Regions from separate parts of the Mesorhizobium sp. M0019 genome, predicted to be linked through region 2. Evidence: predicted binding sites of a transcription regulator. Region 2 holds the regulator's gene; each other region holds the start of a gene.
The links. The regulator HrcA, encoded in region 2, represses chaperone genes, less so after heat shock. The targets are predictions, from matches to a motif close to GTTAGCACTCNCNNNNNGNGAGTGCTAAC.
Positions count from the first base shown of each region.

Region 1: a site for HrcA is predicted at 3,552-3,580, ahead of NKK47_RS31725 (co-chaperone GroES). Genes of this name have one in related genera too.
Region 3: a site for HrcA is predicted at 5,036-5,064, ahead of groES (co-chaperone GroES). Genes of this name have one in related genera too.

Region 1 covers NZ_JAMYVK010000069.1:21,641-27,631, forward strand. The annotation lists gene NKK47_RS31700 (ABC transporter permease) at 1-507, opposite strand, end outside; gene NKK47_RS31705 (ABC transporter ATP-binding protein) at 507-1,163, opposite strand; gene NKK47_RS31710 (DUF3606 domain-containing protein) at 1,535-1,720, opposite strand; gene NKK47_RS31715 (DUF1488 family protein) at 1,771-2,145, opposite strand; gene NKK47_RS31720 (hypothetical protein) at 2,558-2,995, shown strand; gene NKK47_RS31725 (co-chaperone GroES) at 3,636-3,950, shown strand; gene groL (chaperonin GroEL) at 4,001-5,644, shown strand; partial or broken gene NKK47_RS31735 (NADH-quinone oxidoreductase subunit D-related protein) at 5,687-5,761, shown strand.
Region 2 covers NZ_JAMYVK010000004.1:102,905-108,895, forward strand. The annotation lists gene NKK47_RS04955 (glutathione S-transferase family protein) at 1-219, opposite strand, end outside; gene cysK (cysteine synthase A) at 395-1,375, opposite strand; partial or broken gene NKK47_RS04965 (LysE family translocator) at 1,542-2,140, opposite strand; gene NKK47_RS04970 (PQQ-dependent sugar dehydrogenase) at 2,228-3,583, opposite strand; gene NKK47_RS04975 (hypothetical protein) at 3,683-3,880, opposite strand; gene hrcA (heat-inducible transcriptional repressor HrcA) at 3,917-5,029, opposite strand; gene rph (ribonuclease PH) at 5,176-5,892, shown strand; gene NKK47_RS04990 (VOC family protein) at 5,925-5,991, shown strand, end outside.
Region 3 covers NZ_JAMYVK010000070.1:21,489-27,479, forward strand. The annotation lists partial or broken gene NKK47_RS31855 (biotin synthase BioB) at 1-39, opposite strand, end outside; partial or broken gene NKK47_RS31860 (HPP family protein) at 453-1,521, opposite strand; gene NKK47_RS31865 (hypothetical protein) at 2,353-2,511, opposite strand; gene groL (chaperonin GroEL) at 2,969-4,624, opposite strand; gene groES (co-chaperone GroES) at 4,687-4,983, opposite strand; partial or broken gene NKK47_RS31880 (hypothetical protein) at 5,611-5,802, opposite strand.

The sequences.
Region 1 (5,991 bases), on a different contig from region 2:
GATGTCGGTGAGGACTGTGCCAGGCGGCAAACCCTCGGCCACGCGCACGGGAGGTGTTGCTTGCTCGGTTAGTCGTGCCGCGGTTTCCGGAGTTGCATAGAGCACCCCGGGCGCCGTGATGAACGGCAATAGCTCATCACCCACTGCAACATCCACCTGCTGCGCCTGCGGCGGCAAAGTCAGTGGGTCAATGCCGAGGACGCGCAACCGCACATCCCCAAACCGCATTTCACCTTCAATCACCGGCGAAGCCAGCCAGCCTGCTCGCCGCAGTCTCACAAACACCTGTTGATCCATCCGGGTCCCGTCCTCACGCACCAGTTGCGCGAGCCGGTCCTGCCCAAGGATCGCCGCTGCATGGTCATAGCTCGCCCGCGCCTCACCGTTGATCGCCTGAATCGCTGACCACAACGCCGTTGCCAGCGATAGCCCCAAAAGCAGCATCGCCAGTTGGACAGGCCGCCTGCGCCAATGCGACAAGAGCGCTGACAACCCGGTCCACACCATCAAGCCAGCCGTCCCGCGTGCAGGTGAACGTGGGCGTTCAGCCGGTTTGCCAGACGGTTGGAATGGGTAACCATTAACAGGGCGGCACCCGTTTCAGCCACCAGCGACAGCATAAGATCGAGTACAGCGTCCCCTGTTGCCTCATCGAGATTGCCCGTGGGCTCATCGGCCAAAACCAGCCGGGGCCGAACGGCTAGGGTCCGCCCAATCGCCACCCGCTGTTGTTGCCCACTCGACAGCTGTTCAGGGTAGCGCGTTAGGACCTTGGCCAGGCCCAGCCGTTCAGCAAGGACCTTCAGCCACGCCGGATCAGGACGGCCGGCAAGTCGAGCCTGAAAGGCAAGGTTGGCTGCCACATCAAGCGAAGGGATCAGGTTGAACTGCTGGAACACAAGTCCGACTGTTCCCCGCCGCAGGGCGGCAAGGGCCGTATCGTTCAGTCCCACAATATTGGTACCGCCAAGGTGGATTTCTCCCGCATCAGGGCTGTCGAGCCCTGCAACGAGGTGCAAAAGCGTGCTCTTGCCGCTGCCAGACTCGCCGGTCAGCGCAAGGCTCTTGCCCGCCTCCAGCGAAAGATCGATCCCGTGCAGAACATGCAACGGCCCTTCGCCAGTGGGGTAGAATTTGTCGATCTGGTCCAGCCTCAGCAGCATGTTACTCCCCGGAGGCCCGCGTGCTTCTGACACGGCATGCCAGTGAAATAGCGCCAAACAACGACCCCTTTCATACAGCCTCCAAACCCACTGCCTTAATTGGACAATGGTTTTCTTCAGAGGCTCGCGTTTTGCATCTAACGCGACCTCCACTTGGAATTCGATGTACAATTACGATCTAGAGCGGTTCTCAGCTAGGCGGGATAGGCGTTGACCGTGCCGTCGCAACTCACTCTCCAAACGGAACTGGAGCGCTGCCTTCAATTCCTCAGCAGTGCCGATGCCGTTGCTGAAAAGCGCCATGATCATGCCTGCAGCCTGGTCACACTCAGGCGTGCTTGGCTCTATGCCAGCCTCACGGGAATACGCGATCAAACCTTTCGGGCAAAGAGTTCCTCTTCGATCTTTGCGCGGTTGTTTCCATACTTTTTTACCAGCCTGAGGGCATCAGCCCGTTCGAGATGGTGCTTCTTCATGAGGTACCCGACTTCATAGTCTTCGCCACCGTCGACCCGTGCTCTGTCTTGCGGACCACGCTTTGACTTGTCGTCTGCCATGACAACCTCCATGGGCGATCGCCTCGCCCAAACGTGTCAAGGATAATCCTCTAATCGACGGGGACAAGGACGTAGTCGCCAACCATGTCGAAACCGCACAACTCCGCGGTCGCAGGGATAAGCCGATCCCTTACGGGGAACGCTTTGCTCGTCCGCCGTTCGAAGCGTCGAGGTCTTCTGGGCTGGTACACGTTCTTGCGGCCGTGGGAGGAAGCTTTCCGCGCGACATCACGAATGGAGTCCCTTGATGCATCGAAGGTCGCCAAATAACCCGCTTCGGCTGTGGCTGCTTCCGGTTTTGCGTTCGCGAGCGCTTCAATCTCAATCAAGAACGGCATTTCAAACATGCCATCGTAGCCGAGAAAATGGAGGTATTGTCCGGCCTCGTCGTAGCTGCGGCTTCGGTTCGGAAAAGTCAGCGCCAAGGTTGAACATACCTCAAGCCGTCAAGAACCGCGTAGCGAACGTCTGTTGCAGGCTCGCGGCCTTGCGTCTCTTCGCATTGTGCGCGTTCAGAATTACGGCGGTTTCGAAGCTAAACTGCCACTCGCTTGATCCCGCTGCCCGGCCAGCGATGGAGCCGGGCTACTCCAGCACAGACTCTGCCCGTCGATCACCTCGATCGGCACGGACTCCAGACCGACATCGTCGAACAGCCGCGCATTTGACCGCGTTCGCCAAATTAATGGCCGGATCTTTGCGAAGCCTCCGCATTTTTGTGGGGGGAAGCCCTCCCAGCATCATCGTGATTGGACTTCACGATCGGTCGGAGTCACGCTGGCCGCAGGTATAAGAAGGATATGGGTGGGCCAACTATCGTCCGAATAGGAGGCTAAAATGAAGCACCAGACGCTTGAGCAACTGCAGATCGTCGCCGAGATCGATCAGGACTACCTGCGCCAGGCCATGTCGCGCAGCGAACGTCTTGAACGCTGGGCGGAGCTCCTTGAACGGAACCCTGACCGGCGACTCTCGACGCTACACCAAACCGAGTATCAGCCGGTTAGATCACGCGGGGCCATGCGCGGCGACGGCTCGCCGATCTCAGTAGCTTTCGAGGATCCTGTCCTCCGCGCCGCCGGGTTGGAAAGCGACAACTACGGCGAAGCGAAGCGGTTCTTCGAACTGACCGACAGGCAATTGCATGAGATCATCTGCTATTGTCATTTCGGCGCGACGGTGAGCGCCGTAACGGCCGCCCGTCACATCCGTGCGGCGATTGCCGGGAGACAGCCCGGCATGTTCGCTCGGATGCGTGAGGCGTTCGTCGGATAAAGCCGGAGCCGTTTCGCAGCATCATTTTTGAAGCGGCTCGCATGGAAAGCCGCCGCCGTAGCGCGGGCAAGCGCTCCCCACGCGGGGAGGCTGCGTTGCATGAGGGAGTGCGGCTTTCCGCAGGAGCACGCCGACGCCCCTCCTGCATCTTTTCCATCCGAACCGGAAAGATCCCAATGCTGCCAGTACATCCGTGGTCAGCGCCGTGGTTCAAAGGCTCGAACAGAGCGACATGCGCGCCGGATAAGCGCTATACATTCGCTGTCGAAAATTCGGTGCTTCATGGTGGGTCGAAGGTCGCGGACCTATGTCGATCGGGACCGGGAAAGCCAAATCGTGCCAAATTTTCGCGAACTGTATATATCTCTCGATGCACATTCAATCAAAGCTCGATAGGTTTGTCTCGTAATTGCGGATTAATATAGTCTGTTGTCGGCAAAATTAAGAGGGATGAATTACAATAAAATTGCTTATGACTCCGCCTTTCGGACGGCCAAAAGCGCCGATAAAAACGACTGATTTCATTTCAAATATTTTCGGTTTGAGGAATAAAAAATTTGGCACTCCTATCATTCGAGTGCCAAAGGGGCTATGTTAAGTGTTGCAGTCGCTCTATGTGCGGCGGCAGAAAGAACCCCCAATGAAATTCCGGCCACTCCACGACCGCGTCGTCATTCGGCGCGCGGAAGGCGATACCAAATCCAAGGGCGGGATCATTATTCCCGACACCGCCAAGGAAAAGCCTCAGGAAGGCGAAGTGATCGCCGTGGGCCCGGGCTCGCGTGACGAGAGCGGCAAGCTGATCCCGCTCGACGTCAAGGCCGGCGATCTCATCCTGTTCGGCCAATGGTCCGGCACCGAGGTCAAGATCGACGGCGAGGACCTCCTGATCATGAAGGAGAGCGACATTTTGGGCATCGTCGAGAAGATCAAAGCGGCCAAGAAAGCCGCCTGACCGGGCGATTTCCGATCCCGCAATTTCAAGACTGAACTGGACGTAAAATCATGTCTGCCAAGGAAATCAAATTCGCTACCGATGCCCGCGACCGGATGCTTCGCGGCGTCGAAATTCTGAACAACGCCGTCAAGGTGACGCTCGGCCCCAAAGGCCGCAATGTCGTCATCGACAAGGCCTATGGCGCGCCGCGCATCACCAAGGATGGTGTCGCCGTCGCCAAGGAAATCGAGCTTGCCGACAAGTTCGAGAACATGGGCGCCCAGATGGTGCGCGAAGTGGCCTCGAAGACCAACGACCTCGCCGGCGACGGCACGACGACAGCCACGGTGCTGGCCGCTTCCATCCTGCGCGAAGGTGCCAAATTCGTTGCCGCGGGCATGAACCCGATGGATCTCAAGCGCGGCATCGATCTTGCTGTGGCTGCTGTGGTGAAGGACATTCAAGCCAGGGCCAGGAAAGTCAAATCTTCGGACGAGATCGCCCAGGTTGGTACGATCGCCGCCAATGGCGACGCGTCGGTCGGCGCCATGATCGCCAAGGCGATGAACAAGGTCGGCAATGAGGGCGTGATCACCGTCGAAGAAGCCAAGACAGCCGAAACCGAACTCGATGTCGTCGAAGGCATGCAGTTCGACCGTGGCTATCTCTCGCCCTATTTCGTCACCGATGCCGAGAAGATGCGCGCGGAGCTGGAGGACCCTTACGTTCTCATCCATGAGAAGAAGCTCGGCAATTTGCAGGCGTTGCTGCCGATCCTCGAAGCTGTGGTGCAAAGCGGTAAGCCGCTGCTGATCATCTCGGAAGACGTCGAAGGCGAGGCGCTAGCAACGCTGGTCGTCAACAAGCTGCGCGGCGGCCTCAAGGTCGCAGCCGTCAAGGCGCCAGGCTTCGGTGACCGGCGCAAGGCGATGCTGGAAGACATTGCCGTGCTCACCGCCGGCCAGATGATTTCCGAGGATCTCGGGATCAAACTCGAGAACGTCACGATCGACATGCTCGGGCGGGCTAAGCGCGTGCTCATCGAGAAGGATACGACGACGATCATCGACGGCGCCGGCGAGAAAGCCACCATCCAGGCGCGCGTCCAGCAGATCAAGTTGCAGATCGAGGAAACGTCCTCGGATTACGACAAGGAGAAACTCCAGGAACGTCTCGCCAAGCTGGCTGGCGGCGTTGCTGTCATTCGCGTCGGCGGCGCGACCGAGACGGAAGTCAAGGAAAAGAAGGACCGCATCGATGATGCGCTGAACGCCACTCGTGCAGCCGTGGAAGAAGGCATCGTTGCCGGCGGCGGTGTTGCGCTTTTGCGCGCCAAGGCAGCTTTGACTGAGCTTACTGGCGCGAATGCTGACATGACGGCAGGTATTTCGATTGTGCTGAGAGCACTTGAAGCGCCGATCCGCCAGATTGCCGAGAATTCCGGCGTTGAAGGTTCGATCGTCGTCGGCAAGCTCTCCGACAGCAAGGATCACAATCAGGGCTTCGACGCCCAGAACGAAGTCTATGTCGACATGATCAAGGCCGGTATCGTCGACCCCGCCAAGGTCGTTCGGACGGCCCTGCAGGATGCCGGCTCGATTGCCGCGCTCCTGATCACCGCTGAAGCAATGATCGCGGACATTCCGCAGAAGGTTTCGCCCGCTATGGGTGGCGCGGGAGGTATGGGCGGAATGGGCGGAATGGACTACTGAGCGGCGCCTGAAACTATAGCCAGGACGACGGAAGGCCAGCGACGCGGGCACATGCGAGCCGATATCTCGGCGATCATCGGTTCGCTCGACATCGTGTTCGGGGAGATCGATCGATAGGCCGCTCGAGGACGCGCTCGGTAACGGGCCCGATACGGCGGCTCTCCGCGAGAGAGCCGAAGCGGATTTCGCGGCGCATCAGGCATGATGGGATGCGGCTGCCGAGAAGACCGGCTACACCGCCGCGCACAAGGCTGGCGAGCGGACTGAGCATCTGCTGGAAGCGTTCTCAACCACCCCCGCCACTACCCTCGCTGGTGTAGTGGGCAAGCTCGATGCCGTGTTGCGAG
Region 2 (5,991 bases):
GCGCTCGGCCAGCAGGATGCAGATCGCCGCCGATTCGGTCATCGAGCGTCCGTCCGGCAAGATCAGGACCGGCACCTGGTTCAAGGGGCTGATATCTAAAAAGGCCTGGTCGGGTCGGCCCTTCGGAACGTCGATCTGGTCGAAAGGCACGCCCGCCAAAGCGAGCGCCGCCTCGATGACAAAGCCGCCGGTATTGGCACGCGTATAGAGCTTGTACATGAAGTCCTCCACCTGCCGGGCAGCGACGATTTGATACGGAAGGGACCCGCCGCTCAAGCGAACGACGCCCGCCACAGGTGGTTTTTCAGCGGTCCACGCCGACGCGTGATACAGAGTATTTGATGTCGGAGGGCATCGCGAAGGATCGCTACTGACCGGTCAAAAACGCTCGTGTCTAAGCGCCCAATCCCTCGAACAGGATCGTCGAGAGATAGCGCTCGGCGAAAGAGGGGATGACGACGACGAGGTTCTTGCCCTTGTTCTCGGCCCGCGAGCCGACGACGATCGCCGCTTGCAGGGCGGCCCCCGACGAGATGCCGACCGGCACACCTTCGAGCCGAGCGACGAGCCGTGCATTGGCAACCGAATCCTCGTTCGAGACCTTGACGATTTCGTCATAGATCGTCGTGTCGAGGATTTTTGGCGCGAAGCCGGCGCCAATGCCCTGGATCTTGTGCGGGCCTGGCTGGCCGCCCGACAGCACCGGCGAGGCTTCCGGTTCGACGGCGACGACATGCACCGAGGGCTTACGCTTCTTCAGCACCTGGCCGACGCCGGTGATGGTGCCGCCGGTCCCGATGCCGGCAACGAAGATATCGACTTCGCCATGGGTGTCGTTCCAGATTTCCTCGGCCGTGGTGCGGCGATGGATTTCCGGATTGGCCGGGTTTTCGAATTGCTGCGGAATGACAGCGTCGGGCAGCGTTGCCGCCAGCTCGTCCGCCTTGGCGATGGCGCCCTTCATGCCTTTCGGCCCTTCGGTCAGCACCAGTTCGGCACCGAGCAGAGCCAGCATCTTGCGGCGTTCGACGGACATGGTTTCCGGCATGGTCAGGATCAGCTTGTAGCCCTTGGCAGCGGCGGCAAAGGCGAGCGCGATGCCGGTATTGCCCGAGGTCGGCTCGATCAGGGTGGTCTTGCCGGGCGTAATCCTGCCCGAAGCCTCCAATGCCTCGATCATCGACACGCCGATGCGGTCCTTGACCGAGGCGATCGGGTTGAAGAATTCGAGCTTGGCCAGCAGATTGGCGACGACGCCCTTCTCCCTGGCGAATTTATCAAGCCGCACCAGCGGCGTGTCGCCGATCGTCTCGGTGATCGAATTGTAGATGCGGCCGCGGCCGGGCACGTGTGCGGGGGTGGCGGGCTTGTTCATTGATTTCCTCCCAGAGGTCAAGCGGCAAGAGTCGGGCGGGGCCTAGGATAGAGCCATCCGCCGCGCAAGATAGGCTGTCGATCGAAAAATATCCGAGTGAAGTTCGTGCTGAGTACCCCCGCCCTTGCAAGGCGTGGCAATCCTTGGGCGGATTGGCGAAGGAGATCTATTGGCGGGCGGCAATTGCCGCCGCCGCACCGACCATGAAGCCCGCGGCGGTGCGGTTGAGTGCCCTCAGCGCCCGCGGCGACTTCAGGAACCAGCGCGCCTTGGCCGCCAGCGCCAGATAGGGCACCAGCACGACGAGCAGGACGACGATGGTGAGCGCGACGAGGATGCCGTAATCGGCCAGCGTGATCGTCTTCAGATCGACGATGGTCGGGGTGATGGCAAGATAGAAGATCATCGTCTTCGGATTGCCGAGCGTGACGGCGAGGCCGGCTACAAAGCTGGATGCCAAGCCGCCCTTGCCTTTCTTCGCCTCCACCGTCTCCGGCGTGATGCCGCTCGTCCAGAAACGCCAGCCAAGAAAGGCGAGGTAGGCGACGCCCAGCCATTTGATGGCCAGGAAGACCATGCCGAAAGTTTGCGCGACGAAAGCCAGGCCGAGCACCACGGCAGTGAGATAGGTCAGGTCGCCGAGCATCAGCCCGAACGACATGGCCAGCCCAGCGCACGCGCAACGAGCGCGGTGACGCCGGGGCCGGGGATGGCCGCGGCGATGCCGAGGGCAGCACTATAGGCGAGAAACCCGGTGAGTGTCATGATTCGCGCTTGTCGCACAATGTTGAAGTTGGGTGAATTCCCTCGGCCCGGATTCGATTGCGCCAGCGCAGCTGGCGACCCCGCCGTTCAGGAGCGGCGGTCTTCGTAGGTAATGCGCCAGATGGTGCCGTTGCCGTCCTCGGTGACGATCAGCGAGCCGTCCTTGGCCATCGCGACACCGACCGGGCGGCCCCAGACGGCGTCGTTCGAGATGACGAAGCCGGTCATGAAGTCCTCATATTCGCCGGTCGGCTTGCCATCCCTGAATTTGAGCCTCACCACCTTGTAGCCGGTCCTGGCGCCACGGTTCCACGAACCATGCATGGCGACGAAGGCGTCACCCTGGTAATCCGCCGGGAAGTTCTTGCCGTCGTAGAAGGCTATATTCATCGGCGCCGAATGCGCCTGCATCAATACATCGGGGACAGTGGCCTTGCCGGCGAGGTCTGGCCGCTCGCCCTGATGGCGCGGATCCTCGTTATTGCCGATGTAGTACCAAGGCCAACCATAGAATCCGCCGTCCTTGACCGCTGTTGCAAATTCGAACGGCACATTGTCGCCGAGTTCGTCGCGCTCATTGACGACGCACCACAATGCGCCGGTGGAGGGCTGCACGGTCATGCCCGTACAGTTGCGCAGGCCGGTGGCGACAGTTCGGGGATTTTTCCCATCCGGGTCAAAGGCGAGCACATCGGCACGGCCGTCCTCGGAGCCCCAGGCCGCCCCGAGCGGCTTTGATTTGGCCCAGGCGTCGAGGCCGCTATCCGGCTCCTTGCCTATATCCTCGGCGACGTTCGAGGCGGAGCCAACCGACAAATAAAGCGTTTTGCCGTCCTGCGAGAAGGCGATGTCGCGGGTCGTGTGACCACCCGACGGGATTTGGGCGACAATGGTTTCTGGTTTGCCGGATGTCTTCAGGTCGCCATCGCGATAGGGGAAGCGGACGATGCTGTCGCTGTTCGCGACATAAACCCATTGCGGTTTGTCTCCTGGCGGATAGAAGGCGATGCCGTAGGGATAATTGAGCCCCTTGGCGAAGATCGCTTTCTCGATGGGCTTGGCGCTGCCCTCGGCGAGACGATAGACGCGTATTTGGTCGGCATGGCTGTTGGCAACAAACAGGTCGCCATTCGGAGCGACGCGCACGACACGTGGATTGACGATGCCGGATGCGATCATTTCAGCCGAAAAGCCCGACGGCAATTCTGGCTTGGCGCTCTCGGGCCGTTCCGCCACGCCGGCGCCGTTCGAAGCGGATTGGGCGGGGTCGGCTGCCGGCATGTCTCGCGGCCCAATCAGGCGTCTGACGCCAGGCCTGTCGGCGTGCCAATCGCCAAACGCGGCTTCGCCTTTGAGCACATTCTGGTCCGCCTGCTGGGCGGCTGCCGGTGTCGCAACAAGGAGGGCAGCGGCAACGGCCGCAAAGCCGCCAGATCGGATCATCAACGTCCTCCGGGATTCGCCTCGAACAGGGCAAACGGCATCAGGTATTGATCGTTCCAAGCGGCCGTCCAGCACACGAGGATTTGAAGCCGAACCCGTTCAGTTGCCCGAGGCGTAAAAGTCGTCGTCGAGGCGCTTTTCCAGCGCGACCAGATCGGCCGGCAGCGGCAAACCCATCGCCCGCATCTCTTGCAGCTTCTCGCGCAACTGCTCTTGCACCTCGTGCTGATCCTCTGGTTGGTTGATCATTTCTTCGAGCAGCAGACTGATCTGGGCCTTGAACGATTCCAGCGCCATTCTTTTCTCCTCCTTGCGGCAGGCCCGCGGCGGCTCCTAGCTCAGCATGCGCGAAATCAGCTGCGCGGTATAGTCGACCATCGGTACTATGCGCGCATAATTCAGCCGCGTCGGCCCGATGACGCCGAGCGCACCGACGACGCGCGCGTCCTTGTCGCGATAGGGTGCCACCACCAGCGAGGAGCCAGACAGCGAAAACAGCTTGTTTTCCGAACCGATGAATATGCGCACGCCTGGGCCTGCCTCGGCGAGGTCGAGAAGCTGGATCAGCCCATCCTGCGTCTCCAGATCCTCAAACAGATGCCGCAGCAATTCTATGTCGGCCTGGGCAGTGACGTTTTCCAGGAGATTGGCGCGGCCGCGCACGATAAGCCGCCCAGGCACGCCGCTTTCAGCGCCTGCCCAGACCGCCAGGCCCTTCTCGACCAGATCCTGCGACAGCGTGTCGAGGGCTGCCCTGGTCTCTTCCTTGAGGCGGGCGATCTCGACCCGCGCCTCGGCCAGGGTGCGACCGCGGATATGGGCGTTGAGGAAGTTGGAGGCTTCGTGCAATTGCGAGATGGTGATGCCGGCGGGCAGATCGATGACGCGATTTTCGACGTCGCCGTTCTGCGAGACCAGCACGGCCAGCGCCTTGGTCGGCTCTAGCTGGATGAATTCGATGTGCTTAAGCGCCACCTCATTCTTGGCGGCGAGCACGAGGCCGGCGCCGCGCGACATGCCGGACAGCATCTGGCTGGCCTCGGTCAGCATATGCTCCAGCGTCGCGCCCGAGCCGGAGGCGCGCACCTGGGCCTCGATGGTGCGGCGCTCCTCGTCGGAGAGGTCACCAAGTTCCATGAAAGCATCGACGAAGAAGCGCAGGCCTGCCTGGGTCGGCAGCCGGCCAGCCGAAATGTGCGGCGCATAGATCAGGCCGAGATGCTCAAGGTCGCTCATCACGTTGCGGATGGTGGCCGGCGACAGCGACGACGGCAGGATGCGCGACAGGCTGCGCGAACCGACCGGCTCGCCATCCCTCAAATAGGAATCGACGATGCGCCGGAAGATGTCGCGCGAACGCATGTCGAGCGATTGAAGCGCGGGCGATTGCAGCGCGTGCGACGGGAGCACGTGCGACTGCAAACCGGGATCGACTGCCTTTGTCATTTCGAGCCAAAAACCTCCGCCCCGAAGATATAGACTTCCGCGGTGTCGGCGCAACCGGTCCATTTTCCTTTGCGCCTCACGCCCCGTGCGGCTACAAGCCGGCCAAGATTCCCCGGCCAAGATTCCGAAGAAAGAAAGAAGCCTGAATGCGCCCTTCCAAACGCCAATTCGACGAAATGCGCCCCATCTCCTTCGAGCGCGGCGTCTCCAAGCATGCGGAAGGCTCGTGCCTGGTGAAGTTCGGCGACACGCATGTGCTGTGTACGGCCAGCCTGGAGGAAAAGGTGCCGGGCTGGATGCGCAACTCCGGCAAGGGCTGGGTGACGGCGGAATACGGCATGCTGCCGCGTTCGACCGGCGAGCGCATGCGCCGCGAGGCTTCGGCCGGCAAACAAGGCGGCCGCACGCTGGAAATCCAGCGGCTGATCGGCCGCTCCCTGCGCGCCGTGGTCGATCTGCAGGCGCTCGGCGAGCAGCAGATCACCGTCGACTGCGACGTGATCCAGGCCGACGGCGGCACGCGCACCGCTTCGATCACCGGCGGCTGGGTGGCGCTCTACGACTGCCTGCGCTGGATGGAAACCCGCCAGATGGCGAGCCTGGGCAAGGTGCTGAAGGATCACGTTGCGGCGATCTCCTGCGGCATCCATGATGGCCAGCCGGTCATCGACCTCGACTATATCGAGGATTCCTCGGCCGGCACCGACGCCAATTTCGTCATGACCGGCAAGGGCGGCATCGTCGAGATCCAAGGCACGGCCGAGGGCGAGCCGTTCTCGGAAGAGCAGTTCGCGGCGCTGATGGGGCTCGCCAAGAAAGGTATTCAGCGCCTGGTCAGCTTGCAGCAAATGGCGGTGGCTTAGCTGCGGTCAATATTGATGAGATTGGCGATCCTGTGACCCCTTCTGCAATCCTGGAATCAGCACTCTACGTGACGGACCTTGCTGCCGCGGAACGGTTCT
Region 3 (5,991 bases), on a different contig from region 2:
CACGGTTTGCGCAAGGAAGAGGAGATTTTGAAGGGGCATCGTGAAGGGCCTGAGCCTTCTCCAGGGTCCACGCTCCAGGGTCCACGCTCCAGGGTCAGGGGATTGAGGCTGTGGCGATGTCTGCATTGAACTGGCTGTTTGCATGTCCATGCTGTTCCTCCGGTTCTGCCGTAAGGGTGTTTGCTGTGACGACGATCGGAAAGGACACTTGACCCACTTGTAGTCCGCGCCTTTGGTCGACATAGCGGACTGGCTCTGGCCACCGGCAAGGTTGAAGAGTGTTCCGTTGTTGCAGTCGTACTTGGCCTACGTGAACCAGATGCCTGAGCACGCGGTCGCGTTTCAGGGTTGATCTACTCGTAAAAAGGAATTGTCTTAGGCGGAAGGCCGCACTTAATACCGCTATCCCGGCGCCCCATCGGGTTCCCGGATTGAGCAGCGGAACTATTTTGTGCCGCTGCCAGCGTTGTGTCGGCCATGTGCACGCGCGCTGCCGCCGCCAGCAGGTCGGTCTGGGTGATCAGCCCAATAATGCGTCGCTCGGCATCGACGATGACCACGGCATGGCTGCGGCCGTCGGTGAGCACCGGCAGCAGGCTCATCGCCGGCGTATCGGGAGAGGCGGTGCCAGCCTTCGACATCACAGCCCTCACCGTGTCGGTCGCCTTCGTCAGCTCGCGCAGGCCAACTACACCGACCAGCCCGCCCCCGGCGTCGGTCACCGGCAGCGTCCGGATGTTGTGATCGAGCAGCAAATGACGCGCCTGGTCGGCAGGCGCATGTTCATCGACCGAAATCACATCGCGCGACATGATGTCCTCGCACAGCAGGGTCCGGTGGGAGCGCACCATCGCCTGCAACTCGACCTGCCGTAGCAGCCGCTCAAGATCGTTGCGGTCGATATCGAAGGTTTCCTCCAGCGCGCCGAGCGCGGCATCGATATCCTCGGGCTGGAAGCCGACCCGCTCCCGCGCCGGCGGATCGATGGTTCCATGCGCGCTTTTAAGGGCGGGGGGCGCCACATGCGGATAGTTGCGCCGCGACAGTTTATGGATGCCGTAGCCGAGTGCGACCAGCACGATCGAGTTCAGCGCTACCGGAACGAAGGGAAACAGCAAGCCCGAGCTGAAGACGGCCGGTCCGCCGAACACCGCGGTTAAGGCGGCGGCGCCACCCGGCGGATGCAGGCAGCGCGTGAACGACATGGCGGCGATGGCCAGCGCCACCGCAATGCCGGTAGCAAGGACGGGTTCATGCACGAAATGCGCCACGATCACCCCGACCAGCGCCGAAATCGTATTGCCACCGATAATCGACCAAGGTTGCGCCAGCGGGCTTGAAGGTACGGCAAAGAGCAGCACGGCCGATGCTCCCATTGGAGCAACCAGCAGTGCGACATGTGGGCCAGACCCGTTCGCCAGCGCACTGATCACGCCAGTCAATGCGATGCCGATCATAGGCGAGCAGCCGCTCGCGCAGGGTTGCACCGGCAAGGATCGGAACAAAGAGACGAAACGCCATGGCATACCCTTGGGCGAGTGGTCGGAACTCCGCGCTCCGCAATGCAGGCAAAGCCACAGATTTGGAAGTTAAGCCAATTCGGAAAGTCGGCTCACGGGGGAAAACTTTTGCGCGAAGCGGCCATTGCCAAATGGGTGCAGACATTTTGATCAGCCAGAGGAGGCGGACGGCACGCTGATCCGCTCGAGCGCAGCTAGAGGCCAAGGGCTGCCGTGCCGCGGGCAGCCGGAAATGGGGATGGTCGGAAGTCGAGCTGGGATGGACACTAAGGAATTCAGAGGCTTCGAAAAGCGTGCTGACAATGTCGGCACGGCAAGACAAATCAGGCCGTTGTCGCTCCACTTCCGAGGCGCACTCCAGCGGAGTACGGCTTCTACGCGGTGCTTGGTCTGCCTGTCCTTGCCACCATCGGATTCGTTTGCGTCATGCTGAAACGTCCACCTGTAGCCGCTGAGAAGACGACTGCCGCCAGTGCCGTCGTGGAACCGCCATATGACGGCGGCTTGGTTACAGAGCCGGCTCGTGTCGATCGGGCGGGGGAGCCTGATGTGACGTACATGGTCCAGAAAGTGGCCAATGAAGGTGCTGGCATCGTCAACGTGATCAGGTCACGTAATAGCGGTAATACAACCGCGACCACGAGCCTCTCAGGCGTTCGATAAGGCGGGAAAATCCGATCGCCGGACCAAGCGCGATTCCGCCACACTGCCACACACGAAACCGATCAGGTCACGTTCCAGGCTCGCCAGAAGATTGGAGCCGAGGCCACCTCGGCTGAACTCTGCCATGCCGCGGGCCGCCACCTCTCCCAGCCGCGGTAGAAAACGTGGGTCAGCAGCGCCGGCATGGGCGAGCAACTCCCAAAATCGCGAGCAGCGCCATCGGCACCGCAAGCGGCCGCAGATGTCGGCCGATGAAGCGGAAGGGCGGCGGTGCGATGGAAGCGCCGTGCGACAGCCTATCCAGACCTGTAATCGTGATCAGGCTCATCTGGGTCTCCGGACGCCAGCGTTGCAGATGGTTTTAGGCAAGCGTGAGCAGGCCGTGGGTCCCAATCCGGTCAGGCCGACCACGATCATGGCCGAAAGAACGAGGTTCCAATTGAAAGAGCTGACGACCATAGGCCATCAGGTATCGGAGCCCTTCGAACGATGCGATGAGTTCTACCGCAACCAGGGTCTGCCAGCCGTTGAAGGCCTTCTCGCAGCCCTGTAAAGATCGACGGCACGGCGGAAGGCAGCACGATCATCGTGAGTTTCGACCAGCGGCTGAACGAAAGGACACGGCCAGACCCCCCTTACGACGACGCGTTGCGCTTCGCTAACCCTTCGCCGCCATCAGGCTGGGTAAGAGGACTTGCACGTCTAAAGCTGTCGATCATTCTCGGCACACAAAAAAGGGCGGCATTGCTGCCACCCTTTTCCGTATCTGTAGGTTGATAGCTGGATTAGAAATCCATACCGCCCATGCCGCCCATGCCACCGCCGGGCATACCAGCCGGCATGCCGCCGCCAGCCGACTCCTTCTTCGGAGCCTCCGCGATCATCGCTTCGGTGGTGACCAGCAGGCCGGCGACCGAGGCCGCGTCCTGCAGAGCCGTGCGCACCACCTTGACCGGATCGACGATACCCATGGCGATCATGTCGCCATATTCGCCGGTCTGGGCGTTGAAGCCGAACGTCGCGCCCTTGTTCTCAAGGATCTTGCCGGCAACGATCGATGCTTCCGCACCGGCGTTGGCGGCGATCTGGCGAGCCGGAGCCTGCAGCGCGCGACGCACGATGGCGATGCCGGCGGTCTGGTCGGAGTTGGCGCCGGTGACGGTGATGGCCAGCGAAGCGCGCAGCAGGGCGACGCCGCCGCCGGGCACGATGCCTTCTTCGACGGCCGCACGGGTCGCGTTGAGGGCGTCATCGACGCGGTCCTTCTTTTCCTTGACTTCGATCTCGGTCGCACCGCCGACGCGGATGACGGCAACGCCGCCCGCCAGCTTGGCGAGACGTTCCTGCAGCTTCTCCTTGTCGTAGTCCGAGGTGGTCTCCTCGATCTGCTGCTTGATCTGGGCGACGCGGCCCTGGATCTCTTCCTTCTTGCCGGCGCCGTCAACGATGGTGGTGTTCTCCTTGGAGATCGACACCTTCTTGGCGCGGCCGAGCATGTTGAGGCCGACATTCTCGAGCTTGATGCCGAGGTCTTCGGAAATGACCTGGCCACCGGTGAGGATGGCGATGTCCTCCAGCATGGCCTTTCGGCGATCACCGAAGCCCGGCGCCTTGACGGCAGCGATCTTCAGGCCGCCACGCAGCTTGTTGACGACCAGCGTGGCCAGGGCCTCGCCTTCGACATCTTCCGAGATGATGACCAGCGGCTTCGAGGTCTGCACGACGGCCTCGAGGATCGGCAGCATGGCCTGCAGGTTGGAGAGCTTCTTCTCGTGGAGAAGAATGTAGGCGTCTTCCAGATCCGCAACCATCTTCTCGGCGTTGGTGACGAAGTAGGGCGAGAGATAGCCGCGGTCGAACTGCATGCCTTCAACGACTTCAAGCTCGGTCTCGGCGGTCTTTGCTTCCTCGACGGTGATGACGCCCTCATTGCCGACCTTCTGCATCGCTTCCGCGATCATCGAGCCGACCGACACGTCGCCATTGCCGGCGATGGTGCCGACCTGGGCAACCTCTTCCGAGGTCTTGATCTTCTTGGCGTTCTTGATCAGCGTCGCGACGACGTCGGCGACGGCGAGGTCGATGCCGCGCTTGAGGTCCATCGGGTTCATGCCGGCGGCAACCGACTTGTGGCCTTCCTGGACGATCGACTGTGCCAGAACGGTCGCGGTGGTGGTGCCGTCGCCGGCGATGTCGTTGGTCTTCGAAGCAACTTCGCGGACCATCTGCGCGCCCATGTTCTCGAACTTGTCCTCAAGCTCGATTTCCTTGGCGACGGTGACGCCGTCCTTGGTGATGCGCGGTGCGCCGAACGACTTGTCGATGACGACGTTGCGGCCCTTGGGGCCGAGCGTGACCTTCACCGCGTCTGCGAGGATGTTGACGCCGCGCAGCATGCGCTCACGAGCGTCACGGGAGAATTTTACGTCTTTGGCAGCCATTTTTAGCTCCTGGCAGGGGCTTGGATTGAGCCCGAAAATTCAGTTGAGGGTGAGGCCGGTATTCAGCCGATGATGCCCATGATGTCGGATTCCTTCATGATCAGAAGGTCTTCGCCGTTGAGCTTGACTTCGGTGCCCGACCACTTGCCGAACAGGATGCGGTCGCCGGCCTTGACGTCCAGCGGGACGAGCTTGCCGACCTCGTCACGGGCGCCGGAACCGATGGCGATGATCTCGCCTTCCTGCGGCTTTTCCTTAGCCGTATCGGGGATGATGATCCCGCCGGCGGTCTTCGCTTCGGACTCGACCCGGCGAACGACCACGCGGTCATGCAGCGGCCGGAAATTCGACTTTGCCATTTTTGGATTTCCCTGGTGCGGATGTTGAACGGTTCTCCGTTGCCGGAGCGTGTTTAGCACTCACCAGAAGCGAGTGCTAACGCGGCAGTGAGATAGGCCGTAGGCTCCTGCTAGTCAAGACGGAAGAGGGACGGGCGAAGAGCAAACGAGCGTGGAAGCACCGAGCCTTTTACGTGAACGACGTCGGAGATAGGACATGGATGAGGCGGCTCACCATTTGTAATTGAAGGCTTTATTCATTTGGCACGATCGGTGCAGCGGATGATCCGCAAACGTTGCGCGCGACCGATATAATGAGAGGTGAGCGCCATCAGGATTCCCGCGTTAACGGTCCACTCGGTCTTTACGGTGTGGCCGCCGCGCGGGCGCCAGGACTCCGGCCACCCGATAGTCACCGCAAGAACTGGCTGCGCATCGCCGCTGAAGGCGCCAGGATGGACATTCTGCTGAATTTACCTGCGGCGCTGTTTCATGGACGCGCGCTTGGGCCCCCCATTTTCTATTGCCCGCCTCGGCTCATGCGGGGCGTGGCGTTCTGGGAGGATTTGCTCACCATGGTTCATAGTGGCGGCGCATACGTCCGGTGAGCGCCTCACCTGAGGCTACATGGCGGTCGTGGAGATTGCCTCAGAAGCGGCGCCCAATCGGAAACCTTAGCACCTCCGCGTTTTGGCGTGGCTGCTTGAACTCTTCGACGGCAACCGCCTCAATTAACAGGTCCAAGGCTTAGCGTCCCCTTCGACTCATCGGGTCATCGCCACAAAGGTAGTCATACGCTCGATCTAAATGCACTCGGGCGGCGGAAAAATCGCTTGTCATAGGACCCTCTCTAACTGCCCGCATTGCCGTCTACGAGGTGAAGGTCGCGCAATCGTCAATATCTACAGACAAATCTGAATTAAATCGGAGATGATCGGGGGAGTAGCTAGCCGCCTTGATGCACGGCGATGAGGTTTTGGCGGCCTGAAGCGGCGATGTGGCCGCTGTTGGGCGCTTTTCCGCGAACCT